DNA from 2 places in the Geodermatophilus sp. SYSU D00705 genome. Region 1 is predicted to be linked to the other one. Evidence: riboswitches for the same ligand, from Rfam matches in the RefSeq annotation. Region 1 holds a riboswitch; the other holds the start of a gene.
The links. Region 1 has a riboswitch for S-adenosylmethionine ahead of ACI78Q_RS11345 (aminotransferase class V-fold PLP-dependent enzyme). Riboswitches for the same ligand answer to the same signal wherever they lie in the genome.
Positions count from the first base shown of each region.

Region 2: another riboswitch for S-adenosylmethionine. It lies ahead of ACI78Q_RS04075 (bifunctional o-acetylhomoserine/o-acetylserine sulfhydrylase); the one in region 1 lies ahead of ACI78Q_RS11345 (aminotransferase class V-fold PLP-dependent enzyme).

Region 1 is NZ_JBJGYT010000011.1:101,467-109,030, forward strand. Features, by position in the region: gene ACI78Q_RS11340 (hypothetical protein) at 1-116, shown strand, start outside; gene ACI78Q_RS11345 (aminotransferase class V-fold PLP-dependent enzyme) at 122-1,498, opposite strand; SAM riboswitch class IV at 1,532-1,647, opposite strand; gene ACI78Q_RS11350 (LLM class flavin-dependent oxidoreductase) at 1,876-2,976, shown strand; gene ACI78Q_RS11355 (NADPH-dependent FMN reductase) at 2,973-3,473, shown strand; gene ACI78Q_RS11360 (cysteine dioxygenase) at 3,605-4,138, shown strand; gene ACI78Q_RS11365 (class III extradiol dioxygenase subunit beta) at 4,214-5,071, opposite strand; gene ligA (protocatechuate 4,5-dioxygenase subunit alpha) at 5,064-5,432, opposite strand; gene ACI78Q_RS11375 (hypothetical protein) at 5,422-5,601, opposite strand; gene ACI78Q_RS11380 (muconolactone Delta-isomerase family protein) at 5,601-5,876, opposite strand; gene ACI78Q_RS11385 (alpha/beta hydrolase) at 5,900-6,604, opposite strand; gene ACI78Q_RS11390 (Rieske 2Fe-2S domain-containing protein) at 6,601-7,564, opposite strand, start outside.
Region 2 is NZ_JBJGYT010000003.1:235,413-242,976, forward strand. Features, by position in the region: gene ACI78Q_RS04065 (gamma carbonic anhydrase family protein) at 1-77, shown strand, start outside; gene metX (homoserine O-acetyltransferase MetX) at 90-1,220, opposite strand; gene ACI78Q_RS04075 (bifunctional o-acetylhomoserine/o-acetylserine sulfhydrylase) at 1,220-2,512, opposite strand; SAM riboswitch class IV at 2,556-2,671, opposite strand; gene ACI78Q_RS04080 (zinc-binding dehydrogenase) at 2,785-3,831, shown strand; gene ACI78Q_RS04085 (amino acid ABC transporter ATP-binding protein) at 3,911-4,684, opposite strand; gene ACI78Q_RS04090 (amino acid ABC transporter permease) at 4,681-5,646, opposite strand; gene ACI78Q_RS04095 (ABC transporter substrate-binding protein) at 5,662-6,606, opposite strand; gene ACI78Q_RS04100 (hypothetical protein) at 6,723-7,217, opposite strand; gene ACI78Q_RS04105 (mechanosensitive ion channel family protein) at 7,214-7,564, opposite strand, start outside.

The DNA of each region.
Region 1 (7,564 bases):
GCGGCCTGCGCTACGCCGACGCGGTGGCCCTGCCCGGCGGCGGCGCCCGCTGGTTCTACGAGGCCAACCGCGCCGACGGCGCCCACGAGCTGCGCACCGTCGTCCTGCCCGGCTGAGCCGGTCACCGCGCCGCCCCGCCGCAGCCTGCGCCCCGGGCGACGGCGCGCAGGTCGGCGCCGGCCAGCCCGGCCAGGGGCCGCGGGTCCTCGGCCGGCTGCCACCGGCCCTCGCGTACCGCGTAGCGCACCGCCGGCCCGCGGCCCAGGAAGGCGGCGAGGCCGGCGAGCAGCCGGTCGACGTCGGCCGCCGTGGTGGCGACGCCGACGCTGGCGCGCAGGGCACCCTCGGGCACGCCGAGCCGCTGGAGCAGCGGGTGGGCGCAGAACCGGCCGTCCCGGACGCCGACGCCGTGCTCGGCCGAGAGGACGGCGGCGACCAGGCCCGGGTCGGCGCCCTCGACGGTGAACGACACGACCCCGGTGGGCGTCGCCGAGTCCGGCCAGATGCGCAGCCGCCGCACGCCGGGGAGCGCGTCGAGGCCGGCCTCCAGCCGGGCCCGCAGCGCCAGCTCGTGCTCCTCCACGGCACCCTCGGGCAGCTCCGTCAGCGCGTCGCAGGCCGCGGCCAGCGCGACCGCGCCGAGCACGTTGGGCGACCCGCCCTCGTGCCGGTGCGGCGCCGCGGCCCACCGCGTCGCCTCGACGGTGACCTCGTGCACCGCACCGCCACCGGCCAGGTGGGCGGGGGCGGTGTCCAGCCAGTCCCGCCGGCCGACCAGCGCCCCGGTGCCGTAGGGCGCGTAGAGCTTGTGTCCCGACAGTGCGACGTAGTCCGCGCCGGACGCGGCGAGGGAGAACCGGCGGTGCGGCACCAGCTGGGCGCCGTCCACGACCACGCGCGCACCGGCGGCGTGCGCCAGCTCGACGACGTCCGCCAGCGGCAGCGCCTCGCCGGTGACGTTGGACGCCCCGGTGACCGCCACGAGGGCGTGGCGCTGCGCGGCGAGCTCGGCGGCCAGCTCCCGCAGCGTCGCGGTGACCGTGGACCGGGTGGGGAGCACGGTGGTGTTCCCCCGGCGCTGCCAGGGCAGGAGGTCGGCGTGGTGCTCGCAGTCGAGCACCAGCACCCGCTCCCCCGCCGGGACCGAGGCGGCCAGCAGGTTGAGCGCGTCGGTGGTGTTGCGGGTGAGCACGCAGACGTCGTCCGGCCGCGCGCCGACGAAGCGGGCGACGGTGTCACGCGCGGACTCGTACAGGGCTGTCGAGACCTGCGAGAGGTAGCCCGCGCCGCGGTGCACGCTGGCGTACAGCGGCAACGTCTCGGCCACCCGGTCGGCGACCGCGACCAGCGCGGGGGTGCTCGCCGCGGTGTCCAGATCGGCGTACGGGGCCCGCCCGGTGGGCACCAGCGGCACCTCGGTGTCGGCGCCGACGACCGGCAGCAGCGGCCGCTCCGGGGCGGCGGGGAGGACGGGACGGGACAGGACGGCGCCGGTCACGCAGGGCTCCTCGGTTCGGGGACCCGGGTACGGGGTCCGCGCTTGCGGGCGCCGGTCGGCACACCCGCCAGGTCGTCACCCGGGGCACCCCATCGCGGAGGAAGGGTTGCCGGCCAGCGAGCCGGGGCTTGTCGCTGGCACTCTTGACCTGCCGGGAGCGTGACACGGCACCCGCTTTCCCGTCAAACCCGATCGAGATGGTAGAGATATCCCCGTGCCCAGCCTGTCGACCGCCCCCGCAGCCGCCCCGCGGCTGGTCCGGCGGGTCCACGTCGACCTCGGGCGGGTCTGGTCGGCCACCTGTCCCTGACGGCGCCCTCCCGATCCCTCCCCCGGCCGCGTCCAGCGCGCGGCCGCCCCGCCACGTGAGGACCACCATGCCGATCGAGTTCCTGGGCATCGCCGCCACCAACGACGGTTCCGAGACCACCCCCCGCTCCGGCGCGAGCTTCGACAAGGAGTTCACGCTGCGCCTGGGCCGCGCCCACGAGGACTGGGGGTGGGACCGCGTGCTGTTCGCCTACGGCTCCGGCGCCCCCGAGCCCTCGGCCGCCGCCGCGTACCTGCTCTCGCACACCGAGCGCCTGCAGGTGCTGCTCGCCCACCGGCCCAACGTCAGCTACCCGACCTTCGCCGCCAAGACCTTCGCCACGCTCGACCAGATCGGCGACGGCCGGCTGACCGTGCACTTCATCACCGGCGGCACCGACGCCGAGCAGCAGCGCGAGGGCGACTACCTGACCAAGGACCAGCGCTACGGCCGCACCCGCGAGTACATCCAGATCGTCAAGAAGGCCTGGACCTCCCGCGAGCCGTTCGACTGGGACGGCGAGCACTACCGGTTCGCCGACTTCGTGAGCGACACCTTCCCCGTGCAGCAGCCGCGCCCCGACGTCTCCTTCGGTGGCTCGTCGGAGGCCGCCTACGCCGCCGGCGGCGCCGAGGCCGACGTCTTCGCGCTGTGGGGCGAGCCCCTGGCCGAGACCGCGGCGCAGATCGAGCGCGTGCACGCGGCGGCCCGTGCGGCGGGGCGGACGACGATGCCGCGGATCCAGGTGGCCTTCCGGCCGATCATCGCCCCCACCGAGGAGCTGGCCTGGGAGAAGGCGTACCGCACCGTCGACCGGATCACCGCCCGCACCGCCGGTGGGCGGCAGCCGATCTCGCGCCGGCACCCGCTGACCGGCCCCGAGAACACCGGCTCGCAGCGGCTGCTGGAGATCGCCGCCCGCGGTGAGCGGTTCGACCGCGCACTGTGGACGCCGACCGCGCGGGCAACCGGCGGTGCGGGCAACTCCAACGCGCTGGTCGGCACCCCCGAGACGGTGGCCCAGGCGCTGCTGGACTACGTCGGCCTCGGCGTCGACATCATCTCGATGCGCGGCTACGACCTGCTCGGCGACGCCATCGACGTCGGCCGGTACGTGCTCCCGCTGGTCCGCGAGGAGGTCGCGAAGCGCGACGCGGCCGCGGCATGACCACCGTCGCCGTCGTCGGCAACCCCAAGCCCCGCTCCCGCACCCGCTCCGCCGCCGAGCTGGTCGTCGAGCGGCTGACCGACGCCCCGCCGGACCTCGTCGTCGACGTCGTCGACCTGGGTGCCGGGCTGCTCGCCTGGGGCGACCCGGCCGTGGCCGAGGCGGTCGCCGCGGTGCGCGAGGCCGAGGTCGCCGTCGTCGCCAGCCCCACCTACAAGGCCACCTACACCGGCCTGCTCAAGCTGTTCCTCGACCAGATCGGCACCGGCGACCTCGCGGGCGTCGTCGCCGTCCCGCTGATGCTGGGCGGCGGGCCCACCCACGCGCTGGCACCCGAGCTGCTGCTCAAGCCGGTCCTCGTCGAGCTCGGCGCCACCACGCCGACCCGCGGGCTGTACCTGCTGGAGAAGACCTGGGACGACCCCGCACCGCTGGACGCCTGGCTGGCCGCGGCGCGCCCGCAGGTCGACGCCGCCCGGACCGCGCGGCGCGGCTGACGTGGACCTGTCGCGGGGCGCGCGGTGAGGCTCACCCGCCGCGTCGCCGTGGACCTGCTGCGCGTGTCCAGCGCGCGATGTCGCCGCCGCTGATCCCCGCGCCCACCCCCAGCACTCTCCGAAGGACCCTCGTGACCCGATCCCTGCTGTCCCCTGCCCGCCGTCCGGACGCCGACCCCACCCGCCGCCGCACCGGGGCCGCCGCGCTGGCCGCGGCCCTCGCCGCCGCCGAGCACCGCTGGTCGGCGCTGGTGGAGTACCGCGCCGAGAGCCGGTGGACCCACCTGCTCGACCCGGCGCTGGCCGCCGACGCCCTCGACCCCTCGCTGCACCCCGCACTGGCCGCCGCGCAGGTCTGGCTGCTCTCCTGGCTGCCCGGCCAGGGCACCGGCCTGCACGACCACGGCGGCTCGGCCGGCGCGTTCGCCGTCGTCCGCGGCACGCTGGACGAGGAGGTGGGCGCGCTCCCGGACGCCACCCGGCTCTCGGCCGGCCGGGTGCGCCCGTTCGGCGCCCACCACGTGCACCGGGTGACCAACACCGGTGCCGAGCCCGCGCTGAGCGTGCACGTCTACAGCCCGCGGCTGACCGTCATGAACACCTACCGGGTGGACCGGGGCGGCCTGCTCCGCACCGGCACCGAACGGGCCGGCGTCGACTGGTGACCGGCCCCTGGGACGCCGACGGGCCGTACCGCTCGACGGAGGAGCGGTACGGCCCGTCGGTCCACGGGTGCCGGTTCAGGCCGGCTGGGGCACCCGGTTGTCGAACAGCGCGATCGCCGCGGCGGTGTTGGACGCCGGCACGAAGTAGTGCGAGTGCACCTTCGTCACCTGCTCGTTCATCGCCCCGCGCATGATCAGCCACATGATCATCTCGATGCCCTCGGAGCCGGCCTCGCGGATGTAGTCCTGGCGGGACAGCGTCGTCAGCTTGGCCGGGTCCTTCTCGATGGCCTCGAGGAACATGTGGTCGAAGTCGGGGTTGATGAAGCCCGCCCGCGACCCGGCCAGCTGGTGGGACATCCCGCCGGTGCCCAGCACGGCGACCTTGACGTCCTTCGGGTAGCTGCGGATCGCCCGGCCCAGGGCCTGCCCGAGGGCGTAGCAGCGGGCCGCGGTCGGCTGCGGGTACTGGATGACGTTGACCAGCAGGGGGATCACCGGGCACGGCCAGGCCTCGCCCGGGTCCGGCGTCCAGACCGACAGCGGCACGGTGAACCCGTGGTCGACGTCGAGCTCCTGGAACACGGTGAGGTCGAAGCCGTCGTCCACCAGGCTCTCGAGCAGGTGCAGCGACAGCTCGGGGTCACCGACGACGTCGGGCACCGGGCGCTTGCCGAAGCCCTCGTCGGCCACCTCGTAGCGCTCGGCGGTGCCGATGCCGAACGTGGGGACGATGTCGAGGTCGATGCCGTTGGCGTGGTCGTTGTAGATCACGATCGCGACATCGGGCTGGTGCTCGGCCAGCCACTCCCGCGCCGGGGCGTAGCCGTCGAACAGGCCCTTCCAGTTCGGGTCCTCGGTCTTGCCGCGGTCCATCGCCGCCCCGATCGACGGGACGTGCGACGTCGCCAGGCCCCAGATCACCTCAGCCATCCCGCCGTCCTCCCGCACGCATCGCCGCCACGAACTCCTCCTCGGTCATGCCGCTGAAGACACCACCCAGGTACTGCATCGACCGGCCGTCCATCATGGCCAGCTTGTACACGTAGAAGATGCTGCCGCCCAGGTCGATCATCGCCTGCCAGTCGCGGGCGAGCACGGCCTGCTTCTGCTCCGGGCTCAGCCGGAACTCGTCGCAGTAGGCGGCCTCGTCGGCGAGGAACCGCTCCCGGGCCTCCGCCGAGCGCAGGCTCATGAACAGCTTGTTCATGCGGAAGCCGCGCCGGCTGGTCTGGCCGTCGAAGACCGGGGTCCCCGGCAGGTCGAACCTGCCGACGGGGGTGTCAGTGCTCATCGGTCACCTCCTGTTCGTCGCCGCCGAGGTGCTCGTGGTCGTCCAGCCACTCCCACAGCGGCCGCGGGTGGGCGCTGGTCTTGGTGCGACCGCACCAGCACGTCCCGAGCATCTCACCGTCGTACTGGCGGAAGGTGATGCGCAGCTGCCGCGAGGTGGAGGCGGTCATCAGCGCTCCTGGGGGTGCTGGGCCAGCGCCTCGACGTGCACGTCCAGCCACGGGGACATCGGCAGCGACACCAGCGCGTCGTGCAGGGCGGCCGGGTCGGGGGCCTCGAAGAGCCCGATCCACCCGGTGCGGCCCGGGACCCGCCACAGCCGCTTGAGGACGCCGGCCTCCCGCAGCTCCATGGCGCGGGCCCGCTCTCCGGAGCGCAGCTCCGCCCGCCGCTCCGCCGGGGTGTCCGGGGGCAGCAGGTTCTCGGCGCGGACGAGGAACTCCACGGTGGTCTCCTGTCGTGTGGTGGTCAGCGGGCGAGCTCGAGCAGGACGTCGGCCAGCGCCTTGGGGGCGGTGACCATCGCCTCGTGACCGGTGTCGAGCTCGTGCACCGGCCAGCCGCGCTCGCGGGCACGCTCGGCCTGGGCCTGGAAGACCCGCATCCAGGTCACGCACTCGACGAACGCGGCCGGGACGGTGTCCACGGCGCCGGTGAGGTCGAGCCGGTCGAGGTAGGTCTTCCACGGGTGCGGCGTGAGCTTGGGCGTCAGCCAGTCGACGTCGGCCTGTTCGGTCACGCCGAGGACGGACAGCTTGCGGACCGGCACCAGCCAGCCGAAGCCCTGCTCCGCGGCCGACTCCGCCCAGTGGTGCTCCACCTGCTCGGGCAGCAGGTCGCGGGCGGCCTCGCCGTCGGAGCCGACGAAGGCGTCGAGGTAGACCCGCTTGGCGATCGCGTCGGGCCGCCGGTCGGCGACCGCGGTGACGATCTGGCCGGCGTAGCTGTGCCCGACCAGGACGACGTCGCGCAGGCCGAAGGTGTCGATCAGCCGGACGACGTCCTCGACGTGGGTGTCCAGCCCGACCAGCGGGGAGAGCAGGTGGGAGCGCTCGGACAGGCCGGTCAGCGTGGGGGCGTGCACCTCGTGGCCGGCCGCACGCAGCAGCGGCGCGACGCGGTCCCAGCACCAGCCCCCGTGCCAGGCCCCGTGGACGAGGACGAACGTGCTCATGCCTGACCCGCCGGCTCCGGCTGGGCCGCGGCGGCCGGACGGGCGGGGCGCGCCGGGCGGGCCGGGACCTCGCCGCGCGCGGCGGCCTCGGCCTTGGCCATCTTCTCCAGCAGGCGGCGGCCGCGGATGCCGGCGACGTCGGAGCGGATCGAGGACTCGATCATGCCCGGGTCGGTGGCGACCATCTTCTCCTGGATCTCGAGGGCGTCGACGTCCTCCTTCATGACCGCCAGCTGCTGCTTGAGCTGGAAGTCCGAGAGCTCCTGGTCGTCGATCTTGTAGTCGCGGCCCAGGGCGAAGAAGTCGTGCGTGGTGGTCTCGGTCTCCGGGGTCATGCCGTAGATGACCTTCATGTGGAAGCCCTCGGGCTCCTCGGTGCCGGTCGGGGCGATCCGGATGTTGAGGATGAAGATGCCCGGCGCGTAGAAGTCGCCGTCCTGCCAGCGGTCGATGTTCGTGGTCACGCCCATCGACGACTGGTAGAAGGGCGGGGCCTCGATGTCGATCATGTGCCGGACGAAGGAGACCTTGTTGCCCTCGCCGATCACGTCGATCGGGGTGGCGGCGACCGCGGCGTTGCCGATGGAGGTCGGGTGCAGGAACGTCTCGTGGGTCAGGTCGAGCAGGTTCTCCACCAGCAGCACCTGGCGGCCCTTGAGGCCGACCGAGCCCTGCACGTGGGTCCAGTTCGGGTCCTCGAGCCAGGAGACGTCCGGGATGTCGTCCGGGTCGGCCTTGTCGGGGTCACCCGGCCAGATCCACACGATGCCGTAGCGCTCGACGACCGGGAAGCGGTGCACCGTGGCGCCCTTGGGCATGTCGGGCTGCTCCGCGACGCCCACGCACTGGCCGGAGCCGTCGATCTTGTAGCCGTGGTAGTTGCAGGTGATGACGTCGTCGTCCAGCTGACCCAGCGACAGCGGGTAGCGGCGGTGCGGGCAGCGGTCCTCGATGGCGTTC
Region 2 (7,564 bases), on a different contig from region 1:
CGCGCCGGGTGCGGCCGGTGGTCCGCCAGCCGCTGCCGCCCGCAGGCGCGGTGCCGGGGGACGACTTCGCCGACTGAGAGGCGGGCGCGTCAGGTGCCCAGCAGCTCCCGCACCAGCGCGCCGACGGCGTCGATCTCGATGAGGAAGCCGTCGTGCCCGTACGGCGACGGGATCACCTGCAAGGGGACGCCGAGGCCGTCGGCCACCTGCTGCTGCAGCGCGAGCGGGTAGAGCCGGTCGGTGTCGACGCCGGCCACCACCGCGCGCGCGGTGACCCGCGACAGGGCCGCCTCGACCCCGCCCCGGCCGCGGCCGACGTCCCACCGGTTCATGCTCTCGGTGAGCACCACGTAGCTGCCGGCGTCGAAGCGGCGGGCCAGCTTGTCGGCGTGGTGGTCGAGGTAGGAGGCGACGGCGTAGCGGCCGTCGTCCTGGACGGTGGTGCCGAAGCGTGCGTCGAGCTCCAGCGCGCTGCGGTAGGTCAGGTGCGCGATCCGCCGGGCGACGCCGAGGCCGGCGACCGGGCCGGGGCCGGGGAGGTAGTCGCCGCCGGCCCACGCGGGGTCGCTGAGGATCGCCGCCTGCTGGGTGGTCTGGGTGCCGAGCTGGTCGGCGGTCGCCACGGCCCCGGAGGCCAGGAACAGCAGCGCCCCGACCCGCTCGGGCAGGGCGACCGCCCACTCCAGCGCCCGCATGCCGCCCATCGAGCCGCCGAGCACCGCCGTCCACCGGCCGATGCCGAGGGCGTCGGCGACCGCCGCCTCCACCCGCACCTGGTCGGACACGGTGACGGCCGGGAAGCGGGACCCGTAGGGGGCGCCGTCCGGTGCGGTGGACGACGGGCCGGTGGTCCCCTGGCAGCCGCCGAGGACGTTGGCGCAGACGACGAACAGCGGGTCGGTGTCCAGCGGCGCGCCCGGGCCGACCAGCCCCTCCCACCAGCCCGGGGTGGGGTGCCCCGGCCCGGCCGGGCCGGCGACGTGGCTGTCGCCGGTGAGCGCGTGCTCGACGAGGACGGCGTTGCCGCCGTCGGGGTCCAGCCGGCCCCACGTCTCGTAGGCGACCCGCACCGCGGGGAGGGTCCCGCCGCGCTCCAGGGCGAACGGCCCCGGCAGGTCGAGGAAGCGCCGGTCCCCGGCCGGGTCGCCGTCCCGCCAGCCACCGGGGTGCGGCGGGGCCCAGGGGGCAGCGACCTGCCCGACCGGGGCCCCGCCGTCCATCAGGCCTCCTTCGCGGCGCGGAAGCCGGCCTCCAGGTCGGCCAGGATGTCGTCGATGCCCTCGAGGCCGACGGCCAGCCGCACCAGGCCCGGGGTGACGCCGGTGGTCAGCTGCTCCTCCGGGGTCAGCTGCGAGTGCGTCGTCGACGCCGGGTGGATGACCAGGCTGCGCACGTCGCCGATGTTGGCCACGTGACTGTGCAGCTCCAGCGCGTCGACGAACCGCTTGCCGGCCTCGACGCCGCCGTGCAGCTCGAAGGTCAGGACGGCGCCCGCGCCGCGCGGCGCGTACTTCTGCTGGGCCGCGTGCCACGGCGAGGAGGCCAGGCCCGGGTAGTTGACCCGGTCGACGGCGTCGTGGGCCTCGAGGAACTCCGCGACCCGCTGGGTGTTGGCCACGTGCCGCTCCATGCGCAGCGACAGCGTCTCGATGCCCTGCACCACCAGGAAGGCGTTGAACGGCGAGATCGCCGGGCCGAGGTCGCGCAGCAGCTGCACCCGGGCCTTGAGCGCGTAGGCCGGCGCACCGAGGTCGGCGTAGACCACGCCGTGGTAGGTCGGGTCGGGCTCGGTGAAGCCGGGGAACTTCCCGCCGGTCCAGTCGAAGGTGCCCGCGTCGACGATCAGGCCGGCGATCGCCGTGCCGTGCCCGCCGAGGTACTTCGTCGCCGAGTGGACGACGACGTCCGCGCCGAACTCGATGGGGCGGATGAGGTACGGCGTGGCGATGGTGTTGTCGACGATCAGCGGGACGCCGTTGCGGTGCGCCATCTCCGCCACCGCGCTGATGTCGAGGACGTCGCCCTTCGGGTTGCCGATGGTCTCGGCGTAGAACGCCTTGGTGTTCTCCCGCACCAGCGACTGCCAGTTCTCGGGGTCGTCGGGGTCCTCGACGAAGGAAACGGTGATGCCCAGCTTCGGCAGCGAGTGGTGCAGCAGGTTGTAGGTGCCGCCGTACAGGGAGGCGGAGGCGACGACGTGGCTGCCGGCCTCGGCGATGTTGAGGATCGCGAGGGTCTCCGCCGCCTGCCCGCTGGAGACCGCGAGCGCCGCGACGCCGCCCTCCAGCGATGCCACGCGCTGCTCGAGCGCGTCCTGCGTCGGGTTCATGATCCGCGTGTAGATGTTGCCCATCTCGGCCAGCGCGAACAGGTCGGCGGCGTGCTGGGCGTCGCGGAACTGGTAGCTCGTGGTGGCGTAGATCGGCAGCGCGCGGGCCCCGGTCGTCGGGTCGGGGCTGGTGCCGGCGTGGATCTGCCGGGTCTCGAAGCTCCAGCTCTGCGGGTCGGTCATGCGCCGGTCTCCTCTCGTCGGGAGACCCCGCGGCGCACGGGGACCTCCGTCCTTGCCCGGCGGCGGGCGCCGTCGGGCCGGCTCTTCCCCTGGAGCACCTCGGACGGAGTCGAGGTTGCCGGGCAGCCAGCCAGGTGCTTTCCACTGCCTCTCGTGAGCCAGTCGCGATCCTAGGCAGCCCACCGCCCTGCGGGGAACACCGGCCTCGGGTTCCCGCAGGTCAGCGGGTGGGCGGCCCTGCTGGGTGCTCGGCGGTGCGGCAGGCTGCCCGCGTGCGCGCACTGGTGTTCGAGTCCTTCGGCGGCCCGCTGACCGTGCAGGAGGTGCCCGTGCCCGACCCGGCGCCCGGCGGCGTCGTCGTCCGGGTGGGGGCGAGCGGCATCTGCCGCAGCGACTGGCACGCCTGGCAGGGCCACGACCCCGACGTCGTCCTGCCGCACGTGCCCGGCCACGAGCTGGCCGGCACCGTCGCGGCCGTCGGGCCGGGCGTGCGCCGGTGGCGGGCCGGGGACCGGGTGACCGTGCCGTTCGTCAACGCCTGCGGCCGCTGCCCGCAGTGCGCCGCGGGGGAGCACCAGGTCTGCCCGCACCAGACGCAGCCCGGCTTCACCCACTGGGGGTCGCTGGCGGAGCACGTCGCCCTCGACGCCGCCGACGTCAACCTGGTCGGGCTGCCCGACGGGCTCGACGACGTGACCGCGGCGAGCCTGGGCTGCCGGTACGCCACCGCCTTCCGCGCGGTCGTGCAGGTCGCCGCGGTGCGGGCCGGGGAGTGGGTCGCCGTGCACGGCTGCGGCGGCGTCGGGCTCTCGGCGGTGCAGGTGGCGGTGGCCGCCGGCGCCCGGGTCGTCGCCGTCGACGTCTCCCCGGCGGCGCTGGACCTCGCCCGCGCGCTGGGTGCCGAGCACACGGTGGACGGCGGCGGGACGGGTGGGGTGGCGGAGGACGTCGCGGCCACGGTCGCCGAGCTGACCGGGGGTGGCGCGCACGTGTCGCTGGACGCCCTGGGAGCGGCGGCCACCTGCGAGAACTCGGTCCGCTGCCTGCGCCCGCGCGGACGGCACGTGCAGGTCGGGTTGCTGCCTCCCGCGCAGGGCCGCCCGGCCGTGCCCATGGAGCTGGTCATCGCTCGCGAGCTGCAGGTGCTGGGCAGCCACGGCATGGCCGCGCACGCCTATCCGGAGCTGCTCGGACTCATCGCCGCCGGCCGGCTGGCCCCGCAGCGCCTGGTCACCCGCCACCTGGCCCTGGACGACGCCGCCGCGGCGCTGGCCGACGTCGGCCGGGCGCCGGGCATCGCGGTGGCGACCCGCTTCTGACGGCCAGAGTGGCCACTTCGGCCGCACGTGGAACGGCCGAAGTGGCCACTCTGGCCGACCGCGCCGGGAGGACCCGCCCCTAGAGGACCTTGGAGAGGAACGCCCGGCAGCGGGGGTGCTGCGGGTCGGTGAGCACCTGCTTCGGGTCCCCGGCCTCCAGGACGACGCCGTCGTCCATGAAGACCAGGGTGTCGCCGACCTCGCGGGCGAAGCCCATCTCGTGGGTGACGACGACCATCGTCATGCCCGACTCGGCCAGGCCGCGCATGACGTCGAGGACCTCGCCGACCAGCTCCGGGTCCAGCGCCGAGGTCGGCTCGTCGAAGAGCATCAGCTTGGGCTCCATCGCCAGCGCCCGGGCGATCGCCACCCGCTGCTGCTGGCCGCCGGAGAGCTGGTTCGGGTAGTTGTGCACCCGCTCGCCGAGGCCCACCCGCTCGAGCAGCTCGATGCCGCGGGCCCGGGCGGCCTCCTTGCGCACGCCCTTCACCTGCGTCGGCGCCTCGATCACGTTCTCCAGCGCCGTCTTGTGCGGGAACAGGTTGAACCGCTGGAACACCATGCCGATGTCGCGGCGCTGCGCGGCGACCTCGCGGTCGCGCAGCTCGTGCAGCTTGCCGCCCCTCTCGCGGTAGCCGACGAGGGAGCCGTCGACCCACAGCCGCCCGGCGTCGATCTTCTCCAGGTGGTTGATGCAGCGCAGGAACGTCGACTTCCCCGAGCCGGACGGGCCGATGACGCAGACCACCTCGCCCGGCCGGACCTCCAGGTCGATGCCCTTGAGCACGTCCACGTGGCCGAAGGACTTCCGCACACCCTCGGCCTTCACCATCGCCTGCCCGTTCGCGGTCACTTCGAGCTCCCCACCTCACGCGCCTCCCGCGCCGCCCGCTGCGCCCGGGTCTCCCGCGCGCCGAAGCCGCGGCTGAACCGCTTCTCCAGGAAGTACTGGCCGACCATGAGCAGGCTCGTCAGCGCCAGGTACCAGAGGATCGAGGCCACGGCCATCGGGATGATCTGGAACGTCCGGCTGCCGATGGCCCGCAGCTGGAAGTTCAGCTCGCTGGTCACCGGCACCGCGAGCAGCAGCGAGGTGTCCTTGAGCATCGCGATCGTCTCGTTGCCGGTCGGCGGGATGATCACCCGCATCGCCTGCGGCAGCACGATCCGGCGCATCGTCTTGCCGCGGCTGAGGCCCAGCGCGCTGGCCGCCTCCGCCTGGCCGGGGTCGACCGACTGGATGCCGGCCCGCACGATCTCGGCCATGTAGGCGCCCTCCGACAGCGCCAGGCCGAGCAGCCCCGCGGTGAAGCCGGCGAAGATCTGGTTGCCGTCCAGGCCGAGGAAGCGCAGGTCGCCCTCGAACCCGAAGAGGTCCATCAGCTGCCGGTCGAAGGGGATGCCGAGGTCGTAGGTCGCGTACAGGGCGCCGAGGTTGGCGATGAAGAACAGCAGGACGATCCGCGGGATCGCCCGGAAGACCCAGATGTAGGCCCACGCCGCGCCCGAGACGATCGGGTTGGGCGACAGGCGCATGACCGCCAGCACGATGCCCAGCAGGACGCCGAGGACCATCGCGAGGACGGTCATGATCAGCGTCGTCCGCGCCCCGCGGAGGACCGGGGGCGTGAACATGTTGTCGAGCATGAAGTCCCACTGGAACACCGGGTTGGTGGCCAGCATGTGGACGAACATCGCCACCAGCACCGCGATGACGACGGCGGCGATCCAGCGGCCGGGGTGCCGGACCGGCACCGCCCTGATCTGCTCGGGCGGTGCCGGCCGGCTGGTCGTGTCGGGGGCCTCGGCGGCCATGGCGGAGTGCTCCGGTCAGCCGACGGTGGGGTTCACCGTCGGGTCGTCGATGGCGCCGTCCTCGACGCCCCACCGGGAGAGCACCTCGGTGTAGGTGCCGTCGTCGATCAGGGCCTTGACGGCGTCGGCGACGGCCTGGGCGAAGTCGGCCTGGTCCTGGGCGACCACGTAGCCGTAGGGCGCGGCGTCGTAGATGTCGCCGAGCAGCTCGAGCTGGCCGTTGGTCTGCTGCACGGCGTAGGCCATGACCGGGGAGTCGGCCAGACCCGCGGCCGCGGCGCCGGAGACGACCGCCGCGGTGGCGTCGCTCTGCAGGTCGTACTGGTTGATCGTGATCGGGTCCTCGCCGGCGGCCTCGCAGGCCTCCGACCGGGCGGTGATGTCGTCGACCTGCACGGTGGCCTTCTGGACGGCGATGGTGAGCCCGCAGGCGTCGTCCGGGTCGACCCCGTCGGGGTTGCCGGCCTTGGTCGACCACTGCGTGCCGGCCTCGTAGTAGCTGATCATGTTGGCCTGCTGCAGGCGCTCGGGGTTGATCGTGAACGACGAGACGCCCACCTCGTACCGCCCCGAGCCCACGCCGGCGATGATCGAGTCGAAGGCGGCGGTCTGGAACTGCGCCTCCAGGCCCAGCTTCTGCGCGACGAGGGTGAACAGGTCGACGTCGAAGCCGACGATCGTCTCGCCGTCCTCGGCGATGAACTCGCTGGGGGCGTAGCTGGTGTCGCTGCCGACGCTGATCACGCCGTCCTCGGCGATCGCCGCGGGCACGCGGGCGGCGAGCGCCTCGTCGGCCTCCACGGTGGGCAGCGGCTCGCTGGTCGCCGCGGCGCCGCCGCCCCCGCCACCGCTGCCCGCATCGTCGCCGGAGTCGTCCCCGCAGCCGGCGAGCGCGAGGGTCAGGCCGGCGGCGGCCGCGACGGCGACCCGTCCACGCCGGGTCAGGGATCGGATGGCCACGGGTTGTCTCCCTCCACGGGTGCCTCGTCCGCCGAGGCACAGGGTGCTGATCCTGCCCTGCGAGCCTCCGGCCTGGTGCGGCGAGGTGCCTGGTGACCGCCGTGCGGTGGCGGCCGTCACGGCTCCGGAGAGGTGGTGGCCGGCGGCTCGGACGCCGGTGCCCGGGTCGTCGTCGGCTCTCCCGGTGTGCTCTCCGCGGTCTCCCCGCCGCCGGTCGTGGTCGGCGGCGTGGTCGAGTCCGTCTCCCGCGGCGCCGTCGTCGTCGGCGCGGTGCTGCGGCTCGTGGTCGGCGTCGGGGCCGTCGTGCCGGTCGGCTCCGGGGTCTCGGGGGCCGGCGCGGGCTCGGCGGGCCGGGCCGGCTCCTGCGCCGGCGCGGGCTGGGTGTCGCTGACGGGCTGCTGGACGGTGCCGACCCCGGTGACCGGCGGCCTCACGTAGAGGTACAGCGTGCCGACGGCGAGGAACAGGATCGTCAGGACGACGGTCGAGGTGCGGGCGCGGCCGAGGTGGTGGGGCACCGCCGCCCAGAACCGGCGCAGGCCCGAGGGCGGGGCGGTGCGCACCGACGGCAGCTCGTGGGTCGGGTGCTCCCCGGAGTGGCGGGGGCTCACCGGGCGCCGTCCGCGGAGGCGGAGAGGTCCTCGGCGGCCACGTGGGACGTCGGCGCGGGCATGTTCAGGCCCGCCCGGCGGAAGGCCAGGACGACACGGGCGCGCAGGTCACGGCCGACCTCGAACTGCTTGCCGGGCAGCGTGCGCGCCACCATGCGGACGTTGACCTGCTCGAGGTCGAGGGTCTCCACGCCCATGACGCTGGGCTCGTCGAGCAGCAACGGGCGCATCGCCGGGTCGGCGAAGGCCTGCTCGCCCACCTCGTGCAGCAGGTCGTTGACGCGGCTGACGTCCATGGTCGTGGGCACCGGGATGTCGACCACGGCGCGGGCCCAGTCGCGGGAGAG